DNA from 4 places in the Paenibacillus sp. UASWS1643 genome. Region 4 is predicted to be linked to each of the others. Evidence: riboswitches for the same ligand, from Rfam matches in the RefSeq annotation. Region 4 holds a riboswitch; each other region holds the start of a gene.
What was found. Region 4 has a riboswitch for thiamine pyrophosphate ahead of thiC (phosphomethylpyrimidine synthase ThiC). Riboswitches for the same ligand answer to the same signal wherever they lie in the genome.

Region 1: another riboswitch for thiamine pyrophosphate. It lies ahead of tenA (thiaminase II); the one in region 4 lies ahead of thiC (phosphomethylpyrimidine synthase ThiC).
Region 2: another riboswitch for thiamine pyrophosphate. It lies ahead of FE296_RS21965 (ABC transporter ATP-binding protein); the one in region 4 lies ahead of thiC (phosphomethylpyrimidine synthase ThiC).
Region 3: another riboswitch for thiamine pyrophosphate. It lies ahead of FE296_RS25015 (thiamine phosphate synthase); the one in region 4 lies ahead of thiC (phosphomethylpyrimidine synthase ThiC).

Annotation. Positions count from the first base shown of each region.
Region 1 is NZ_VXKZ01000115.1:732,719-738,081, forward strand. It holds gene FE296_RS27625 (spore coat protein) at 1-245, shown strand, start outside; gene FE296_RS27630 (zinc-dependent alcohol dehydrogenase) at 242-1,378, shown strand; gene FE296_RS27635 (hypothetical protein) at 1,410-1,610, shown strand; gene FE296_RS27640 (spore coat protein) at 1,621-1,917, shown strand; gene tenA (thiaminase II) at 2,054-2,719, opposite strand; TPP riboswitch at 2,837-2,934, opposite strand; partial or broken gene FE296_RS27650 (sugar-binding protein) at 3,141-3,374, opposite strand; partial or broken gene FE296_RS27655 (hypothetical protein) at 3,427-3,699, opposite strand; gene FE296_RS27660 (endo-1,4-beta-xylanase) at 3,735-4,661, opposite strand; gene FE296_RS27665 (carbohydrate binding domain-containing protein) at 4,739-5,050, opposite strand.
Region 2 is NZ_VXKZ01000113.1:388,891-394,253, reverse strand. It holds gene FE296_RS21975 (ABC transporter substrate-binding protein) at 60-1,133, opposite strand; gene FE296_RS21970 (ABC transporter permease) at 1,299-2,114, opposite strand; gene FE296_RS21965 (ABC transporter ATP-binding protein) at 2,101-2,868, opposite strand; TPP riboswitch at 3,045-3,147, opposite strand; gene FE296_RS32910 (hypothetical protein) at 3,297-3,437, shown strand; gene FE296_RS21960 (aspartate/glutamate racemase family protein) at 3,516-4,214, shown strand; gene FE296_RS21955 (radical SAM/SPASM domain-containing protein) at 4,346-5,221, shown strand.
Region 3 is NZ_VXKZ01000115.1:79,873-85,235, forward strand. It holds gene FE296_RS25000 (hypothetical protein) at 1-29, shown strand, start outside; gene FE296_RS25005 (hypothetical protein) at 16-999, shown strand; gene FE296_RS25010 (ABC-F family ATP-binding cassette domain-containing protein) at 1,138-2,688, shown strand; TPP riboswitch at 2,763-2,872, shown strand; gene FE296_RS25015 (thiamine phosphate synthase) at 3,096-3,758, shown strand; gene thiO (glycine oxidase ThiO) at 3,776-4,948, shown strand; gene thiS (sulfur carrier protein ThiS) at 4,945-5,148, shown strand; gene FE296_RS25030 (thiazole synthase) at 5,151-5,363, shown strand, end outside.
Region 4 is NZ_VXKZ01000092.1:75,448-80,810, reverse strand. It holds gene FE296_RS03855 (alpha/beta hydrolase) at 1-472, opposite strand, end outside; gene FE296_RS03850 (IclR family transcriptional regulator) at 832-1,575, shown strand; TPP riboswitch at 1,725-1,838, shown strand; gene thiC (phosphomethylpyrimidine synthase ThiC) at 2,261-4,045, shown strand; gene FE296_RS03840 (aspartate/glutamate racemase family protein) at 4,576-5,265, opposite strand.

The DNA.
Region 1 (5,363 bases), on a different contig from region 4:
ATGTTAGAGCCCTTTTGCACACTCATCTTAAACAAGGGATTGCTATGCACCAAGAAATCTCGGAGCTCATGATTCGCAAAAAGTGGTTCCATCCTTACGAGCTGAACGAACAATATCAACTCGACCAGCTTTCGGCGAACAATACGGTGATGATTGGGCAGATGAATCTGTTCCCGGATGATACATCCCGTAAAGGGATGTTTGATCAGACCCCAGATGAACATATTGGAGGACATAACGCATGAAGGCGGTAACGTATCAAGGGATTAAAAACGTCGTGGTCAAAGAGGTGCCGGATGCGAAGATCGTGAAACCGGACGATATGATCGTAAAGATCACCAGTTCAGCCATTTGCGGTTCCGACCTCCACCTTATTCACGGGATGATCCCTAACCTTCAGGAGAACTATGTCATCGGACATGAACCGATGGGGATCGTAGAAGAGGTAGGCCCCGGCGTAACAAAGGTAAAGAAAGGTGACCGTGTGATCATTCCGTTTAACATCGCATGCGGTGAATGCTTTTTTTGCAAAAATCAGCTGGAAAGCCAATGTGACGAGTCAAACCAACACGGGGATATGGGCGCATATTTCGGATACTCCGGAACGACCGGTGGATATCCTGGCGGGCAAGCCGAGTATTTACGGGTCCCGTTCGCCAATTTTACCCACTTCAAGATTCCCGAAAACTGCGAACAACCTGACGAAAAGCTAAGCTTGATTGCCGATGCCATGACGACAGCATTCTGGAGCGTAGATAACGCCGGTGTAAAGAATGGAGATACGGTCATCGTGCTCGGATGCGGTCCGGTCGGACTCCTGGCCCAGAAATTTTGCTGGCTGAAAGGAGCTAAGCGGGTCATAGCCGTCGACTATGTCGATTACCGCTTAAAGCATGCAAAGCGAACAAACAATGTGGAAATCGTAAACTTCGAACAGGATAAGAATATTGGGAACACTCTCAAGGAAATGACCAAAGGCGGCGCCGATGTTGTTATCGATGCGGTAGGAATGGACGGCAAGATGAGCGATCTTGAATTTCTGGCCAGCGGTATGAAACTGCAAGGCGGCACCATGAGCGCATTTATCATTGCATCTCAGGCGGTCCGCAAAGGCGGCACCATTCAAGTCACTGGGGTATACGGCGGACGTTATAACGGATTCCCGCTCGGAGACATCATGCAGCGAAACGTGAATATTCGTTCCGGACAAGCCCCGGTAATTCACTACATGCCATATATGTACGAGTTGGTTACGTCTGGCAAAGTGGACCCTGGGGACATTGTTACACACGTCATTCCGCTCAGCGAGGCCAAGCGGGGCTATGAAGTGTTCGATACAAAAACGGACGATTGCATTAAAGTCATCTTAAAGCCTTAAATATGAATAGATACATGGGAGGACAATCTGAATGGATTCCACTTACGCTTTGCATGAGATGCTCGAGGTACATGAAATAGCTGCGTTCAAGACGGTTTGCATGACTAAATCCAAGACCATGCAAGCTCTGGTAACCGACCCGGAGCTCAAGCAAATTTTGCAACAAGATGCAACATTATCACAACAGCAGCTTCAGGAGCTCGGTGGAGTGCTGTCTAAAGCGACTGTATAGGAGATAAAAAATGAACCCAATATTAGAACACATGACTGGTCTTAATACGCTGACCGATGACGTGATCGCAATGGATTTTTTGATGAACGCCAAGAGCAGCGTCAGAAACTACGCCATGGCTGTGACCGAATGTGCCACCCCCGAAATCAAGCAAATTTTGATGAAACAGCTCGATGAAGCCATAGACTCTTATGAAAAGATATCAAATTACATGGTGCAGCATGGCCTATACCACCCTTACCATATTGCAGAGCAAATTCAGCTCGATCTGAAAAACATTCAGACTGCTATGAACATACCGTCCTGACACCCTTTTTGATTTTAGCCAAGAGAACAAAATGTTCCTGTATCAAGAATTTCAATAATAATAAAAGGCGGATACAATCCGCCCTTTTTTCGGCATCGTCACGAAACACGCTTATACAACCGTTCCTTTACGTATTCTACTTATTTTCCATCCTCCATGACATCTCCCAAAAATCAAGCTCAAAGCGACTGCACATCACGAAAATATCCTCCATCCGTTGGTACGTTTCCTCGCTACAATCTTCTAATAACTTATCCGTTAACGTCACAAGGGATTGATTGCTGCTGTTGTATTCAGAGGAAGCATATCCTGTGATCCACTCACCATAAAAAGGATGATCAGCTGCACCTGGCTTTTGGGAAAGAACTTGACCAATCTCTGCATAGCTCCATGAGCAGGCCAGAATGGATACAAGTACTTCTGCTATGCCACCCGCATGGGAAACAGAAAGCATATAGTTAGTGTAAGCTGCATTTTTCAGTGCAGGTTTTACCTGAAAAACATGATCCTCTGTAATTCCTAATCGCTCCATATAAGAACGATGAATTTTCATTTCGCCATTCAAGATGTTATCTACGTTTTTACTAAAAAACTGCATCAATTTGGGGTCGTGCGACTTGACGATACCTAGTGCAAATACACGGGCATAATCATACAGGTACAAGTAGTCTTGCAGCAAATAATAACGAAATTGTTCGACCGGTAAGGAACCATCTCCGATTCCTTTAACAAAGGGATGCTCAAGACATTCCTTCCACACAGGCTGTGCTGCCTGATATAGTCTCTCTGAAATAGTCAACATATGTCCCTCCAATTCATAATGTACGTATGTATTTTAAAACAAAAAAACGAAACATCCATAGGATGTTTCGCAGACAAATACACTAAAACAAGGGGGTTCGCATGAGCTACCCAAGTACAGCGTTTCATCGTTGCATCCCTACGTTGGCATTATCCAAATCAGGTAAGGTCGGTTTAACACCCTCTCAGCCGGTTAAGGCTCCCTCGCAAACGGTTGTATGTAGTTGATTGCTTTCTTATCCGCATAAAAGAGAAAATAACATCCATTTAGTATATCAAGGGCTGTTAAATATAGTCAAGGCAGATTGTATCCCCCATAATCAGTTTGAGTGACGTATTTAAATGATGAAAACCATCACAACAATGGTTGAGTTTTAGCCACTGTTATGATGGTTTCTATTCTTGCAACTACTGCCAATGGTTTAATGCCCGTGTTTGTTCTTTCCGACAAAAGTGAGTATTCCGTACTGGGAAGTATTTCTCCAGCTTTCATTGGTCTTATCATTCCATTTGGCTACGTTCTGCTTACCTCCGCCCTGGTTGTCGTCAATTTGGAGCTCGAAACCGAGAACATTTCCTGTTTTGGGCGTCAGTGAATGCAATTGAATTCTGGCTACTACGAGATATCCTTTATTTGTTTTCTTCACAGCACTTACAAGGCGTCCGGGTGAGGCCCCCCCTCTGCACCTTCGCTCTCATTCAACCGTTTTACTTCAAATGGTACAGCCTTATTCCATAGGGCGTCTTTCTTCCCATCAATCTGAACAATCCCTTGCACAGCTTGTGCAGATTTGGCATAGGGACGAGTTGAATCACGTCGTATTTGCTTGTATCTTGCTCCTGAGATTGTGTTCGATCATTCCAGTACAGTGGATTATAAGGTTGTGTCCCATTTGTACCGCCATCAGTCACACGGATATCCAATCCGGCTTCATATTCTGAACCGGCTTGGATACCACCCCATGGAATGGACAATTCAACCTGATATCCGGTTTACCCGAAAGTGAGACGGCTCTCTATGTCAACACAGGCAAGCTGGATTCATCCACGAGTCCCCAGTATGCTTTTTTGGCCTTCAGGGCTGAATCAAACAGCATAGCCTGGTTGTTGTAAGACTTCTCATCTTGGAGTCCCCATAAGGTAACTGAAGAAATGTGATCTTTGTGTTTTTTGTACAAATCCAACATTTCCTTATATCGATGCGCCTGCCTTACCGCAACTTCATCGGACATCTCTTCACCAAATGGAATTCCGCTATCAACATCCAGTTCCGTGATCGGAATATCCAATCCAAGTTCGGCGAACATGTTGATCGTTTTTTCAATTTCCTTGATGGGCGGGGATTCCAGGTTATAGTGAGATTGCAAACCCACACCATCGATGAGCCCTTTCTCTTTCAGTCGTTTGACCAACCGATACATATGCTCTCTTTTCTCAGGGATTTCCGTGAAGTATTCGTTGTAGTATAATTTGACATCCGGATCGGCTGCACGGGCGAATTCATAGGTTTTCTCAATGTAATCCGGACCGATTAGTTCATAAAAGGGACTTTTACGTAAACCGTTGGCATCACCATTGCTATCCGCAATCGCCTCGTTTACCACATCCCAGGCATAGATCTTACCTTTGTATCGGGTCATGACGGTCTCAACATAATCCTGAATCCGGGCAAGTAGTAATTCTCGACTCGCAGGGTTACCCCGAGGATCCTTGAACATCCACTCTGCAGCATCAATATGCCACAACAACGCATGTGCGCGTACGCCCATACCATGTTCCTCGGCGAATTGAACATATTGATCGGCTGCCTCGAACTCATAAACACCTTCGGAAGGAGACATGTACTTCGGTTTCATCTCATAGGTTGCGGTCAAGCTGTTAAAGTGTTTTGTGAGCAGTTGTCCATATGCGCCTTCCAACTGCCAGCGATACATCATCCACATAGAACGATAACGTATCTACGCTATCTTCAGAGATGTAGGGTGTTTCGATGAACAGATTCAATTTAGTGGGGTCATCGTTATACTGAAATTTTCCGGTGATCTTGTGCCATGTATTCCATTCTGTTTTGGCAATCTTCACGCTGCCGATCGGGTTCCAGCAGCATACTGGACTGACCTTCGTGTGCTTCCTGTTGTGTCACTGTCAGCCTTTCGTTACCTGTACGTGGAGTCCATCCCTGAAGTGTACCGTCTTCAAAGTTTGTGCTCAAATGACCTCCTTCCACTTCTGTAACTGCCTTGGCTGCATGTGAGACATTCGAAAATGGAAACATGGCGAGTACCAGCACAAGAACCAAGGCCGTTATATTCCATTGACCTAACCGTTTCATAAAATTCCTCCTCATGATTTGGTCTAAGTATTTCTGAACGGATTAACATCAAGATAAATAGATTATAGTTTTTTGGATAGCACTTAAAAATTTCCAATAATTATAATAAAAAGTTATCGTTTGGTAATTGTGAGTTTAGGAAGGTGGAGTTCGTTCGCATGAAATATCAAAAAGCCGCTACATATTTGCAAAAATAAAAGACCGTTTCCCGATAAAATACGAGAAAACGGTCATAGTTAGAAAGTATCTTTTTTCCTGTCTGCTAACAGGCATATAAACATGCTAGAAATCAAGGCATCAGATATTCAAAGAA
Region 2 (5,363 bases), on a different contig from region 4:
ATTGCTTTCATTCCCTTGCGTTCAGTCACTTTTCCTTTATTCACGTTGCTCTCCTTTATTTACTCTCCTTGCAGATTAATAAAAGCATCCTCGGCTTTCACCGATTCAGGAATCAAATCCTGTTCAACGAGCCATGCACGTACATTCTCCCAGGACGCCATTTCCTGCCGGCCAAACGGTTGGCCTTCTTCATTCATGAGTGGCAGTAGAATAGCCAGGCTTTTGGTTTCGATCTCCGGGTCAAGCGGAGACGTTTGATTCTCATGAGCGAGCAGAATATTCAAGGCTTCTTCTGGATGCTCAGTCACATATTTTTGTCCTTCCTGAATCGCTTTGACGAACCGGGTAAGTTGGTCTTTTTTTGCTTCAATACCAGCTTCACTCGCGGTCAGAACCAATTCATAATAATCAGGCACACCATAGTCGACAGGGTCAATCGATTTCATGGCATGTCCTTCTTTCTCCAAAATCAATTGTTCATGGTTAATAAAACCACCCATAATCGCATCCGCCTGTCCAGAAGCCAGCGAAGGAATTAGATCGAACCCAACGTCAACCAGATTCATGTTGTCGGGATTGCCACCATCCTTGCTAATCATCGTACGAAGCATCGCTTCATACAGCGGAATCGACGAATAACCGACAGTTTTTCCGTCAAGATCTTTGGGTGAGCTCACGTTACCATTTGCTTCGGTCAACAGATGCATAAGTGGATGCCGAACAACAGCAGCAATAGATCGTACAGGAATGTTCTCGCCACGTGCGAGCAAGATTTGGGGCTGGTAACTTAGAGCCAGATCAATTTTACCGGCAGCAACAAGTTTGAGTGAATCATTGGTATCCGCAGGCATCTGAATTTCGACATCCAGACCTTGGTCTGCGAAGTACCCTTTTTCCTGAGCCACATAGATGAAGGAGTGTACTGCATTCGGGTACCAGTCGAGCATGATGGACAGTTTATCTTTGGCGTCTGATGCTGGTTCGGTTGCAGACTTGTCTGTTTGTTGTGCATTGGTTGCAGAGTCTGTTGTTGGCGTGTTATTGCTGGTATTCGTGGTGCTGCACCCACTGACTATCAGCAAAAGGCTAATGAGCATGATGGGAAGCAGGGAGTATATACCTTTGTTATTCATAAATGAAGTTCCTCATTTCATCGTTTTGATTTGTAGAAAATGGGCAACAGCATGTTAACGACAATGTGACAATGTACTGATTGAAGTTTGCTGCTGAAATTGTACATAAGTATGTTTTGGAAACCGTAATTCCTATACTTAAATCAAGTTTCTCTCGAAGATCATTCAACTTTTCTTTTGCCTCCATTGACGATGACGCTGGATGCTAAACCGTTTCTCCAGCCAGGCAATCAGTACAAACAAAACGATCCCGAGCAGGGATAACAGCACAATAGCTGCAAACATCGCATCCGTGTTCATGTTGCTGGACATGCGGCGGCTGAAGTATCCGAGACCTTTGCTGCCACCGAGCCATTCGCCAATCGTTGCCCCAACCACGCAGTACACCACAGACATCTTTAGCCCCGAGAAAAAAGAGGGAAGTGCAAGTGGAATCTGGAGTTTGCAAAAAATATCCCACTTGCTGGCACCCATGGTGAGCAGCAGTTCACGCTGCTCTGGATCGCCTTGGCGAAGTCCATCGTAGGTACTGACCACAATGGGGAAGAAGGCGATCAGGAACACCACGGCGACTTTGCTCCACAGCGTGTAGCCAAACCATAGGATGAAGACGGGGGACAGGGCAATCAGCGGGATCGTCTGACTGATTACGATGAAGGGATACAAGGCCTTTTCAATCGATCGGTTCATATGCATGCCTGTCGCTAGCGTAATTCCAGTCACTATGGACAAGCCAAAACCAACGACAACCTCCATCAAGGTAGCAGGCAGATGTGTAGCCAGCAGGAGGTAGCGATGCTCATACAGGGAGCTGGCAATCGCCGTTGGGGCTGGAATGATGAAGGAGGGCACCCATCCCATACGCACAATCCATTCCCAGAAGGCAAGCAGCAAGAGCAGGAGCCAAAGAAACAGACCATAACGGGCAAGCCAACGCCTTACGCTATCCTTCATGCAGTCTCCCAAGTTACCTTCTCGCATGCAATTGTTCCTCCAGTCGTCGTCTCATCTGAACGAGCGCCGGTTCGTAGATCATGTCCGAATGTCTTGGACGTGGCAAAGGTACCGTCAAATCCTGTAGCTGTTGGCCCTGGCGCCCCGGGGTTAACAGGATAATCCGATCACTGAGCAGCAGCGCCTCTTCAATGTCATGCGTAATGAACAACACGGTCTTGCCCAGGCCTTCCCACAGTTCCAACAACCAGCGATGCATCTCCCGTTTGGTTAAGGCATCGAGTGCGCCGAATGGTTCATCCAGCAGCATGAGTTGGCCACCTGTCAGCAAAGTACGAAGCAGCGCGACACGCTGGCGCATGCCACCCGACAGCTCGTCTGGGTAAGCATTCGCGTAGCCGGATAGGCCAAATCTGTCGAGCCCAGCCAGAATGTCCGCGCGAATTCTTCCCTTATCCTGCCGTTCTGGAGCAAGTTCAGCGGGGAGCATGCAATTCTCCATGACGGTTCGCCAGGATAACAGGAGGTCCTTTTGTGGCATGTAGGCCACCTGCCCCAGTCGCTTTCCTTCAGGGACCCAAGGAATTTCAATGGTTCCATGGGTTGGCTCAAGCAGGCCTGCCAGCAGCTTGAAAAGGGTGCTTTTACCGGAGCCGCTGGAGCCGATAAGCGAGACGAATTCGCCGTTGGCTACACGCATCGACACATTGGAGAGCACGGGGGAATCCCTTTTTCCCGGGAAAGCGTAGCTCATGTTGTGAATGGTTATGTTATTATCCATCTCGTTTTGTCCCCCCTTGTTATTCCAAATTCAACTTCAAACTGCGGGATCTTTAATTACACCTTCTGATCTGCCCGCAGAACGCGAAAAAGACCCACCCATTTCCGGAGAAATGAGTGGGTCTGTAAGTTCAATTCACATTAAATTTCATTATCAACATGAAAAAATCCGCTTACTGAAAGGCCGCTCCACTTCCCTCCGCTGGTATGATCCAGATCAGGTTCAAAGGGTCCGAATCATTCGATTCGTCTCAGCCGTAAGGCTCCCCTAGTGCAATGTTCAAGATATGCAGTTGTGTGTTCAGCATATATCACATGCAAGTGGAATGTAAAGGGGGCGCTCGGAAAGAATGTGAGTACTGATCTTGGCTTTCTGCGGATTCATAATACGCTTCGTCCAAGACAATTACGACATGGGAGGGAATATGATTGAGTAAACCAAGCAGTCGTGAAAATGGTCCGGTCAGATTATTCGGATTGTACAGCCAGATCATTCGGGTAGAAGCAATAAGCCGTTGCCGGAATTGCTCCAGGTCCCTCTATTCCTCTTACTGGGGCAGGTTTATTTAATCAGATAGATACGGTACAATATCTATTAAATTTCTATATGCTGCTTTCGGAATGTATTAAATGGAAGGGGGAGTGTATATGAAAACGATTGGTCTTATTGGTGGAATGAGCTGGGAGTCATCGTTAGAATATTATCGAATTATTAATGAAGAAGTGAAAAATAAATTGGGAGGACTTCATTCAGCCAAATGCATTTTATATAGCGTGGATTTTGAAGAAATCGAGCGTTATCAAGCTGAAGGTGATTGGGAAAGTGCTGGTGAATTATTAGGGAATGCTGCTCAGTCTTTGGAAAAGGCAGGAGCAGAAATGATTGTAATTTGTACAAATACGATGCATAAAGTGATTAAACATATTGAAGAAAAAGTGCGTTTACCCATTGTACATATTGCTGATTCAACAGCAAATCAAATTCATAAGTCCAAAATAAGTATGGTTGGTTTACTCGGCACAAAATATACGATGGAACAAGACTTTTATAAAAAACGAATTGAATTTAATGGTATTAAGGTTTTGATACCGAATGAAGAGGATAGAAAAGTTATCAATAAAATAATATATGAGGAATTATGTTTAGGGAAAATTGAGCCCTTATCAAGGGATTATTATAAAAAGGTGATCCAAAGGCTAGTTGATGATGGAGCTGAGGGGATCATATTAGGTTGCACCGAAATTGGATTATTAGTAAAAGTAGAGGATTCAGAAGTTCCATTATTTGATACAACACGTATTCATGCGATTGAATCTGTAAATTTGGCACTAGCCAAATCATTTTGACACAACCAGATAAACCAGTTCTCTGATTTACCTCGGCTCATGAACCCGATATAATAGGGATGGCCCGTATAGGCCGGATCACAAAATGCAGGTGGGATTGTTCTCCCTCCTAGGCAGAATGGGGACCCAAGTTGAAAACGTTCAAAAAAGTATATATTGAGATCACGAGTATCTGCAATCTGGCTTGCAGCTTCTGTCCACAGACGCAGCGTGCCAAAGGATTCATTGACCCTGAAGTCTTCAACAATATACTGGAACAAGTTAAACCACACACCAATCATATTTATCTACATGTCAAAGGTGAACCCTTGTTGCATCCCAAAATAGATCTGTTGCTCGATTCCGCACATGAGAAGGGACTCAAGGTGAACATTACAACGAATGGTACACTATTGCCCAAGACTCAGCATAAATTGCTTGGCAAACCGGCACTGCGGCAGATGAATTTCTCCCTGCACAGCTTCGATGGGCATGAAGGTTCAACCGACCGTGACGGATACCTGAGCAACATTTTGTCCTTTGTACACGAGGCCGTTAAGCACAATGTCATCATCTCATTCCGACTGTGGAATCTGACGCAAGATAACTTCACAAATGCTCAGATGAATCGAAATCGGGAGACCCTTGAAGTATTGGAACGTGAGTTCAATCTGGACTTCCGCATTGAGGAAAAAGTAGTTCCAGGCAGCGGGGTCAAAATTGCCCCGAATGTATACCTGAATCAGGACCATGAGTTCCAGTGGCCAAGTCTGGATGCACCTGAAGATGACGGCAAAGGCTTCTGCCATGCATTGCGTGGTCAGGCAGCTGTGCTTGTGGATGGAACGGTGGTTCCATGCTGTCTCGATGGCGAGGGTGTAATTAACCTGGGTAATGTGCACGAGAAGTCATTCTCGGAGATTATTGAGGGTGAGCGAGCGAACAATCTGGTATATGGCTTCTCCAGGCGGGAAGCTGTGGAAGAGTTGTGTCGAAAGTGCGGTTATCGTCAGAGATTTGGAGCCTGACATCTTATATAAGCAAGCTAGGAGCCATTCAGATCACACATTTGGAGACAAATGTAGTGGTCTTTCTTTGTTATCGGGTATTCAAGTGAGGGGTACATACGTTACAAATGAGCATACCAGAGGTTGATATGAGCATATTGCT
Region 3 (5,363 bases), on a different contig from region 4:
GAGGTATGGTCCTCAATGAAGATTACTGAGCTATCCATTGTATTTGTGCTGATCTTCTTCCCGCTCTTCTGGATCATATCACTCCATACCCAAGATGCCGAAGAGGCACAATATCTTGGTCAACGATACAGATCTGCACTTCAAACTGCAGTCATGGATGCAGGTGCAGTCATGCATCAGAATGAGAAACAAAATGATGAAGCAGGTTATGATTCAACCAAATTTGTTAAAGCGGACAAGGAGCTTGCCTTTTTGACATTTACGCAGACGATGGCTTTGAATATGGGGATTCAGGATGATCCCGCAGCTATTCGAAACATGTTTAATTACATTCCTGCCGTGGTTATTCTGGATTATGATGGCTATTATATGTTGTCCACAGAAACAGAGATGACGGGTAACCGTGAAGATTCTTTCAGGCAAGTGTGGAGCCCCAAGAAACCTTATACATATTCAGATTCTAATGGTAACAGTATTAACTTCACACTGGACGACTACGTATATGCCTATGACGCAAACGCAGGGAAATGGATTGAAGGGTTTCAAAAAGAACTGGCCTCAAGCACACAGATTCCTTTACTTCAGAATACCAGCGTATTTGAGCAAGTTAGACAAAGCCGGATTGTGACTACTGTGCAGGATGATCTGGCTGATGTGATTAACCGCCATAATGAGTTTGCCAGAAAGAACGGTATTTCCTATACGTTTACGATGCCCCTGATTGCGCAGGAAGATTGGTACAACTCCATTAACGATACAGGGATTATGGCCTTTATCCAAGGTATAGGTGTGGGTGACCAAAAGATCAACAATTATGCGATCGGTGGAGGCAGACTTGTGAAGAAAACGGCCATAGTAGGTGGGGGAGATCCTTTAACGGGTATCAGGTACTATTATCCCTCCACATGTGGTAATGGTTACCGTGCTGAAGAGGTGTTTACAGACGCAAGACAAGCAGCTGCACAAGGCTATTTCGAATATAAATGCTCTAATCGTTAGGGTAGCCTGTATGACAAAATTATGTAAGAGGTTCTTGAACTGTTTACATTACTTTCAGAAAAGACGGGACCTGTGCTAGAATAGGGTTTCGGAACAATAACAAAAGTAATGTCTAATAGATAGGAGCAACCTCATCTTATGAGTTTATTGTCAGTAGAGAACGTAAGTCACAATTTTGGAGATCGCACGTTATTTAAAAATGTATCGTTTCGTTTACTTGCCGGAGAGCGCGTAGGACTTGTTGGTGCCAATGGTGTGGGTAAATCCACATTAATGAACATCCTTACCGGTAAATTGCTTAAAGATAGTGGAAAAGTGGAATGGACACCTAAGGTCCGTTATGGATATCTGGATCAGCACACGAAGCTTACGCCAGGCAAAACGATTCGTGACGTGCTTAAGGATGCATTCCTTCCGTTGCTTGAATTAGAAAAAGAAATGATGAATATAACGGACCAGATGGCAGATGCAGATCCAGATAAGCTGGAGCAGTTGCTGGAAGAGATGGGCGATATTCAGGAACAACTGGAACAGGGCGACTTTTATCTGATTGACGTAAAAGTGGAAGAAATGGCCAATGGTCTTGGTTTGTCCGCAATTGGTCTTGATCGAGATGTCGCAGCTCTAAGTGGTGGACAACGTACCAAGGTGCTTCTTGCCAAGCTTCTGCTTGAGAAACCTACAGCTCTTTTGCTGGATGAGCCGACCAACTATCTGGATGTAGAGCACATTGAATGGCTGTCACGGTACCTGAAGGACTACCCGCATGCGTTTCTCTTAATCTCCCATGACACGGAATTCATGAATGAAGTCGTAAATGTCATTTATCATTTGGAATTTGCCAAATTAACGAGATATGCAGCGAACTATAACAAGTTCCTTGAGATGGCTGATATGAATAAAGCCCAGCATATTGATGCGTACGAGAAGCAGCAAGAGTACATCAAGAAGCAGGAAGATTTCATTCAGCGTAACAAGGCACGTGCTTCAACTTCAGGTCGAGCGAAGAGCCGGGAGAAACAGCTGGACAGAATTGAACGTATTGATCGTCCAGATGAGGCGGCTAAACCAACGTTCAAATTCAAGGATGCCCGCGCGAGTAGCAAAACGGTCTTTGAGGGTATTGATTTCGAAATTGGATATACGTATCCTTTGCTGCCCAAAATGACGATGACGATTGAACGTGGTGAGAAAATTGCCATCGTAGGTTGTAATGGTGTCGGTAAATCAACGCTGTTGAAAACCATCCTGGGAAAAATATCTCCACTCAGTGGAAAGACCTTTTTGGGAGATTATCTCGAAACGGCCTATTTTGAGCAGGAAGTTCGTGCTGGGAATATCACGCCCATCGAGGATGTCTGGAATGAGTTTTCACATTTGACCCAGAATGAGGTCCGGGGTCATCTCGCTCGCTGTGGATTGAAAAATGAGCACATTACCCGTCCGCTTAACATGCTGAGTGGTGGAGAGCAAGCCAAGGTTCGTTTATGCAAACTCTTGATGCGTGAAAGCAACTGGATTTTATTCGATGAGCCGACAAACCATCTCGATGTCACAGCCAAAGCGGAGTTGCAGCGTGCTTTGCAAGAATTCAAGGGAACGGTGTTACTTGTATCTCATGAACCTGATTTCTACGAGGGTTGGGTTACCAAAACATGGAATGTCGAAGAATGGTCTGAGAAAAACTAGAGATTCAAGACAATGTTTAACAGAAATGACGGTGACAAAAAAATCCGTCTATGGTAACATAGGCTACAACTTCATATGAACACTAGGGGGGCCGCACGATGCGGCTGAGATGGAAGAATGCGATTCCGGACCCTTTGCACCTGATCTGGATCATACCAGCGTAGGGAAGTGGCGAGCGCGTTTCAGTGAATGACGTGAGCAACGGCAATTCGAAAGGATTTCAACCGTCTGCTTAACGAATTGAAACATGCAGTTGCGTGTATAACGTTAAGGCTATAAGGTCTATAGCTTTATTGCACGAAATGAACTGTATGCTTCAGTCAGTCATCTGGTCCTATAATTAACACGCAGCCACCCCCTACGGGAGTGGCTTTTTTGTGTTTTCATAGTATTCCGCCTGGAAGGAGATGAACAGTACGGTAATTTCTCATGAACATGTTCAAGAATCATTTGAATTGCATGTTGTATCTAGGGGTGCAGGGGATCAAGCATCTTTTGTAAAAGCTGCAAAGGACGTTTGGTCTTGGGTGGACTATATTCACATACGAGAAAAACAACTCACATGGCAAGACAAGATTGGTTGGGCTGAAAGTCTGCGTAGCGTTGGCGTTCCATCTTGTCGCATCGTTATCAATGGTTCAGAGCTGCCTTCACAGAATGACATCTATGGCGGTGTACATTGGGGGCAAGATGCGATACGAAATTATAATCCTGCTGTTATAGGCAATGTGCAGCGCCTTCGTCTGGGTGTATCTGTTCATTCAATCGTTGAGGCAAAAATCGCTGAAGAACGGGGAGCCGATTACCTTTTCTTCGGGCATGTCTACACAACCAACAGTAAGCCTGGTCTTGAACCAAGAGGATTATATGCTCTGGCTGAAGTGTGCAGGGGTGTCTCCATTCCTGTCATTGCGATCGGGGGCATTGAGCCGGGAAACATTCAGGCGATTCGCTCTGCAGGCGCACAGGGAGCCGCTGTGATCTCGAATGTATGGGCGAGCGATTCCCCGGATCGGTCGGCTGCATTATTAAGGCAGGCTATCGTTGCTAAAGAAAGTCTGAGGCGCTGAATCAAGGAGATGAGAGGATGAAGAAGATCATTACTGATAAATCGGATAAGTTTCATGCAGAAACGATTATTGTAGGTGGAGGCGTTGTTGGTTGTGCAATCGCATATGAGCTTGCTTCCCGTGGACAGGATGTGCTGTTGCTGGAGCGTTCGGCGATTGCAGGAGGCACTTCATGCGCGGCGGCTGGAATGCTAGCGGCAGATAGTGAGGATTTTGCTCATCCTTTGATGGCTAAGCTTGCCAGGCAGAGTAGACAATTACTTATCGAGCAACAATTGCTAATGGCTACACTCAGTGAGGTAGAGACTGGTCTGCAATGCCAGGGATTCCTAACTCCTTTTCGTTCATACAGTGAATTAAGTAGTTATAAGGACAATCGGAAGTTTGCGTTGTCTACTTCTGCTGATGAGGTGTGGTGGGATCGTTCCGTTGTACAACATGAGGCATCATGGCTCAACAGAGATACGTATGGAGCCTATTACAGACCTTACGAGAGTGAAATACTTCCAGTCCATCTAACGAAGGCATACGCCGAATCCGCTCAAGCATTGGGAGCACGGGTTATGGAGGGCATACAGGATATACGTGTGCAAGCAAACGAACACGGCGTGCAGGGGATCTCCACATCGATCGGTGAGATGAAATGCAAACATGTCATTATAGCGGCTGGATTACAGAGTGAAGAGTTGATGAGACATGTAAATCTGAGCTTGCCTGTGTGGTCGGTGAAAGGTGAAATAGCCGCCGTTCAGTTCTCAGATGAACATGCAGGGTACAGACCTGACAGAACGGTGTATGCAGAGGATATCTATATTGTTCCCAAAGCCAATGGTGAAGTTTGGCTTGGGGCAACCAGTCTGCCAGGCAGAACGGATTTGAACGTTTCTGTACAGGGTGTTCAAAAGCTGCTAACAGCGGCTACCCACTGGGTGCCCGGGATGAAAGAAGCACAATTTATACGAGCGTGGGCAGGCGTAAGACCAGCAACTCCAGATGGATTGCCTTATATAGGTGCTTGCAAGAATATACCCGGGCTGTTCGCCGCCTTTGGGCATTACCGCAACGGTATCTTGCTTAGTGCGATAACAGGCAGGCTTATCGCGGAGTTGCTCGCTGGCAAAAGCTCAGAAGAACTCGGAATTGAGGCGCTGAGTCCGGAGCGATTGAACAGAAAGGGAGTGGTGCAGTGAATATCATCGTTAATGGACAACGGATGGAGATTGAAGACAGATTGAATCGTGTGGATAAACTGCTTAAATCTTTTGATCTGCAAGTCAAGACTGTAGTTGTAGAGCTGAACAAGCATATTTTAACCCGTGAGTATCATGAAACGACTGCATTAAGAGAAGGCGATCGAATTGAGATTGTACATTTTGTAGGAGGCGGTTGATGATGTTGAACATTGGTAAATATACGTTTGAGTCCAGATTGTTGCTCGGAACAGGCAAGTTTTCGGATCTGGAAGTGCAAAGTCAGGCTGTGGAAGCATCTGAAACGGAAGTTTTAACCTTTGCTGTTCGTCGTCTGAATCTGGAGGAACGTAACCAGAAACATTTCCTGGATACGTTGGATCTGGACAAATACACTCTTCTTCCGAATACGGCT
Region 4 (5,363 bases):
CACCTGTGGCTACAGCTTTGTTCACCTGTGAGGCGAAGCCATAATCGAACATGACCACGTTAAACCCAAGTTGATGGGCATAGTGTGCCAGGTCATACATGGGTACCCATGTTTCTTCACGATTGGCACCATAGCCGTGACTGAAAATAATCGTTTTGCTTGCAGCATTGTCAGCAGGTATATACCAACCCTGCATCGTTCGGCTGCCATCTGCTGCCGGGAACGTGATGTCTTCGTACTTCATGTTCTTGGCCTGCATCGGATTGGAGAAGACTGGTGCTACCGTTGGATTGGATAATACCCATGCGATGTAACCATGCAGTGCAATAAAACAAAACAGTAGAAAAAATACAACGGAGAGCAGCAACGCTACGATAATATGTTTGAACCGAATCAGCCTCGGTGATAGGGAAGAGGGCAGATCGGACACTTTTGTTTGCAGCGGGGCTTCGCTCTGGGATGTTTGATACATGAATGCCCCTCCTTTGAAGTTCAGTTGAAGATAACAACGACATGAAAAGAGAATTGTGTCGATTTCAGAGCCTGCTTCAGAGCGATATCTTAATGTAATATATCTTTATCGTATGTTCCAGTATAGTCAAAGTCAATTGATTGAGGGCATTTGTTACGCAATTGTTATATAGTTCTTAAGATATATGGGTAACATTACCTTAGTGTGTAAATTACAGGGGATTAAGTCTTATAAAAAGGAAAAATTTACACATTGGCCTATTTCGATTTTGGCTCTTTTTGGTTTACAGATGAGACCGTTTCTCATATAATTTATGTAACCAAGTTTCATGTGATGAAACATGAGGAGGGCATCATGCCATGGAAGATCGCAAGTTAACCGTCCGGGCTGTAGAACGGGCGCTGGATATATTATTATGTTTTACCACACGCAGTGATCTGGGACTCACCGAAATTGCCAGTCAGATCGGCCTGCACAAAAGTACAGTACATCGTTTGATGGCTACGCTGGAGGATCGAGGGTTCGTGATCCGCGATGCAGCAACAGAGAAGTACCGACTTGGCATCCGAATCTGGGAACTGTCGGCTCATATGTCTCGCAGTGATGATCCCGCTATTCTACTGTTGCCTGCGATGGAGCGACTGAGAGATCGATTGGGGGAGACCGTGAGTCTGTACCTGCGTGATGGCAGTGAACGGATACGGATTCAGGCTGTGCAAAGTGATCAGGCGATTCGTCGAGTCGCTCCCGTCGGTGTTAGACTCCCGCTGTCTGTGGGCGCTTCCAGCAAAGTCTTGATGGCGTTTGCCACGGACGAGGATCGTGAAGAACTGATGAACGGGCCGGAATGGCCGGTGTTTATCGATCCAGCGGTGTATTTGGCACAGATGGGAGACATCCGGGATAACGGATATGCCACGAGTTACGAGGAACGTGAGCCGGGAGCTGCGGCGGTATCGGTGCCGATTATGGATCGCAGAGGCAATATTGCAGCTGCGCTCTCGGTCTCAGGACCTGTCAGCCGACTTTCGCAGGAGACATTGCATGAATACGCACCAGTGTTGAAGGATGCTGCTACGCAGATGGGACTCATGTTATCCTGATGCTGATGTAAGGTTTTTCTCCAAATTGAGTTGGTGTTCTGGAATATAAAGGTTGTTTTTATGTTCCGGTTGCGCTACTCTGTAATGGACGGCCCAGCGGGGCCAGCTTCAATGAATATGAACGGCGGCATGTGTGTGCCGCAACTTGTTAACGTTACTGGGGGAGTCCGAACTGTCCGGACTGAGACGGAATCGCATGAGATTCCGGACCCTTTGCACCTGATCTGGATCATACCAGCGTAGGGAAGTAATCGGCGATATGACCACAACCACCACATGATGTGACCCTTGTAGGGCTCCGTTAAGGAGCTGCATGAAGGTGCATTATTGGTGATGGACATTAAAAGTCGGTTCCTTCGGGGACCGGCTTTTTTATATACAGTGAACGGGCGATATAGCACGTACTCCATCGACTTCTTTTTCAATAACCTGCGAAATTGGGCTTGGATGATGAGAGAGAAGTCACCATAGATCCATGATCTGTGGTAACCTCCGTTCTGTTGTTAACTGTACATGAAAAGTGTCTCTCCTGGTCTGGCGTAGGATCGCTCTTTCTTCTCTGCATTGCGCATGATTTGGGACAGGTACGTAAGCGAGCTAATGAAGATACCAACCAAACAAGCGATGAACACTGAGGAGGAGACAAGCGAACATGAGTACAGGAAATCAAACGGGACAACAAGCGATGGAACAGGAACATAACGATCAGCAGGTGGAAAAAGAAACAGGAGCGGCCGGACGGGTTCAGCCCTTTCCGGGTAGCCGCAAAGTCTACATTCAGGGCTCACGGCCGGACATTGCTGTACCGGAGCGTGAGATAGCCCTTCATGACACGAATACTCCCCAAGGGGTGGAGCATAACGAACCGCTGCGTGTCTACGATACGAGCGGCCCCATGACCGATCCCGCATTTCATGCGGATATCCGTGCAGGTCTGCCAGCCCTGCGAACCCGTTGGATCACAGAGCGTGGCGATGTCGAAGCTTATCAGGGCCGTACGGTTAAACCGGAGGATAACGGACTGAAGCCCGGAGGGAAGAAAGCCGGCACCGAAGAGTATCCCGGATTACGTGGCAAACCCTTGCGAGCACAGCCAGGACGCTGTGTGACCCAGATGCACTACGCGAGACAGGGAGTCATCACGGCAGAGATGGAATTCGCCGCCATTCGTGAAGGCGTGGAACCGGAATTTGTGAGGCAGGAGCTGGCGAGTGGACGGGCCATTTTGCCATCCAACATCAATCACCCAGAGAGTGAGCCGATGTTGATCGGTCGTCATTTTCACGTGAAGATCAATGCCAACATAGGGAACTCTGCCGTATCCTCTTCCATCGAGGAAGAGGTGGAGAAGATGACTTGGGCAGTACGCTGGGGATCGGATACGGTGATGGATCTGTCCACAGGCAAAAACATTCATACCACCCGGGAATGGATCATCCGTAATTCTCCTGTGCCCATTGGTACGGTACCGCTGTATCAAGCGCTGGAGAAGGTGAATGGCGAAGCTGAGGCGCTGACCTGGGAGTTGTACCGTGACACACTCATAGAGCAGGCAGAGCAGGGTGTGGACTACTTTACGATTCATGCAGGCGTGCTGCTGCGTTATATCCCGATGACCGCCAAGCGGATGACAGGCATTGTGTCTCGCGGTGGGTCCATTATGGCAGCATGGTGCCTTGCGCATCATCAGGAGAATTTTTTGTACACCCATTTTGAAGAAATCTGCGAGATTATGAAAAGGTATGATGTGGCGTTTTCGCTGGGAGATGGACTTCGTCCAGGCAGTATCTACGATGCCAATGACGAAGCTCAGATGGCAGAACTGGCTACGCTTGGGGAACTGACGCAGATCGCATGGAAACATGATGTGCAGGTGATGATCGAAGGCCCGGGTCATGTGCCGATGCATAAGATCAAAGAGAATGTGGATCTACAGATGGAGATCTGTAAAGAAGCACCGTTCTACACACTTGGGCCGCTAACGACCGACATTGCGCCAGGATATGATCACATCACGTCTGCCATTGGGGCAGCCATGATTGGCTGGTTTGGCACGTCCATGCTCTGTTATGTTACGCCAAAAGAACATTTGGGCCTGCCCAACAAGGATGATGTGCGGGAAGGGGTCATCGCCTACAAGATCGCGGCCCACGCCGCCGATCTGGCGAAAGGCCATCCACGTGCTCAACGCCGGGATGACGCATTGTCCAAGGCACGCTTCGAGTTCCGCTGGCGTGACCAGTTCAACCTGTCATTGGACCCTGAACGTGCGCTGTCCTACCATGATGAGACGCTGCCAGCAGAAGGAGCCAAAGAAGCTCATTTCTGCTCCATGTGCGGACCGAAGTTCTGTAGTATGCGCATCACGCAGGACATTCGGGCCTTTGCTGCGGATAAAGGATTGTCCGAGAATGAGGCTGTAGCAGCGGGCATGCAGGAAAAGGCCGAGGAATATCGGACACGGTCCTAGGCGCCGTTACAGCGCAAGCTGGGCAGTCTGACATCGTTTGAAGGTGAGAATACTGCTATCATATCGTCTTCTTCATCTTATTGATCAGCTTCCTGATACTTTTTATCAGCATTATGGTTGATTGTCTAGCAGATGTTTAATAAAATGAATGTAAGTAAACACCAATAAGAGTAGCCAGGCCAATGGCTACTCCTGCACAGCATTTGCGGTGGGTATTCCTCCGAGTGCAGCAAGTTCAGATGAAGTGACCCGTCAGGCCGTCAACCTGTGGCGGGTCACTTCTTTTTACGATCGATGTATGTCAGAAGCGCAATAATTAACATCGCGAACACGATTACGTCGTTAAAAGAGAAGTTCATAGGATCACCTCCCACTGGAGGCAAGCCTATTTCCCACCACAAATTGGCTGTACATAGTGATTATACCATTTGAAATGCCCTTCTTCGAGAGCGTTTTTATTTTGCAAAAGGAGCCAATATAGTAGGTTCACATTTTTTTAGTGAGTGTAATATGTCACTCCAAATCCGCTACTACTGTCGAACCACACCCAAATTCTTCTCCAAATACTCCGCAAGCAATGCCAGCGGACTATGGATCGCAATGCCTGTGTCTGCTGTAACCTGTGCAGCTGCGGGAGCCATAGACAGTTGGGCTGCCACTACCGCTTTACCCGGATAATTTTCAGCGATCTGCTGTAAGCCTTCACGTACCGCTTCGAGATACCCTTGCTGATCTCCACGCATGATCAGCTCGAATGTCCCTGGGATGCACATCGCTTCCGTCTGAGCTGTCTGGGAAACGTGTAGCTGCCCACTTCCATCCTCTTGCTGTAACGCCTGATTCACCCGTGCCATCGTTCCTTCAATGGTTGCGGGGTTGGTGAAAACGATTATGTATTCTCCGGATACTCGCCGCATCTCCTGCAATAGCGGATCATCTATGCCGATCACAGGCACAAGGACCTGTTTGGCTTCTTGCCCCAGTACTGTCGCAAAGAGGGTACACGTGACCAGAATGGCATCTGCATGACACTCAGCGATCCAGTGGAGCGTCTGGGCTACTTTCTCGTGGATAATTACATCGTTAAAGTCAGCGTCATGTTTAAGACGATCCAGTCCTGGATCCACGTAATGGACCAATTCAACTTCATAAGCAGCAAGCGTCTCTTCAATTAAGGCGATGTTGGAATAGTGTGCGTGAAAACAACCAATGGTGATCATAGGCTAAGTCCCCTTTTACAGTTCGTATAATGTGATGGAAATCGTAGATATTTAAACCATTATAGAAACATGCCTGAGAACTGTACAGGTGTGTGCTA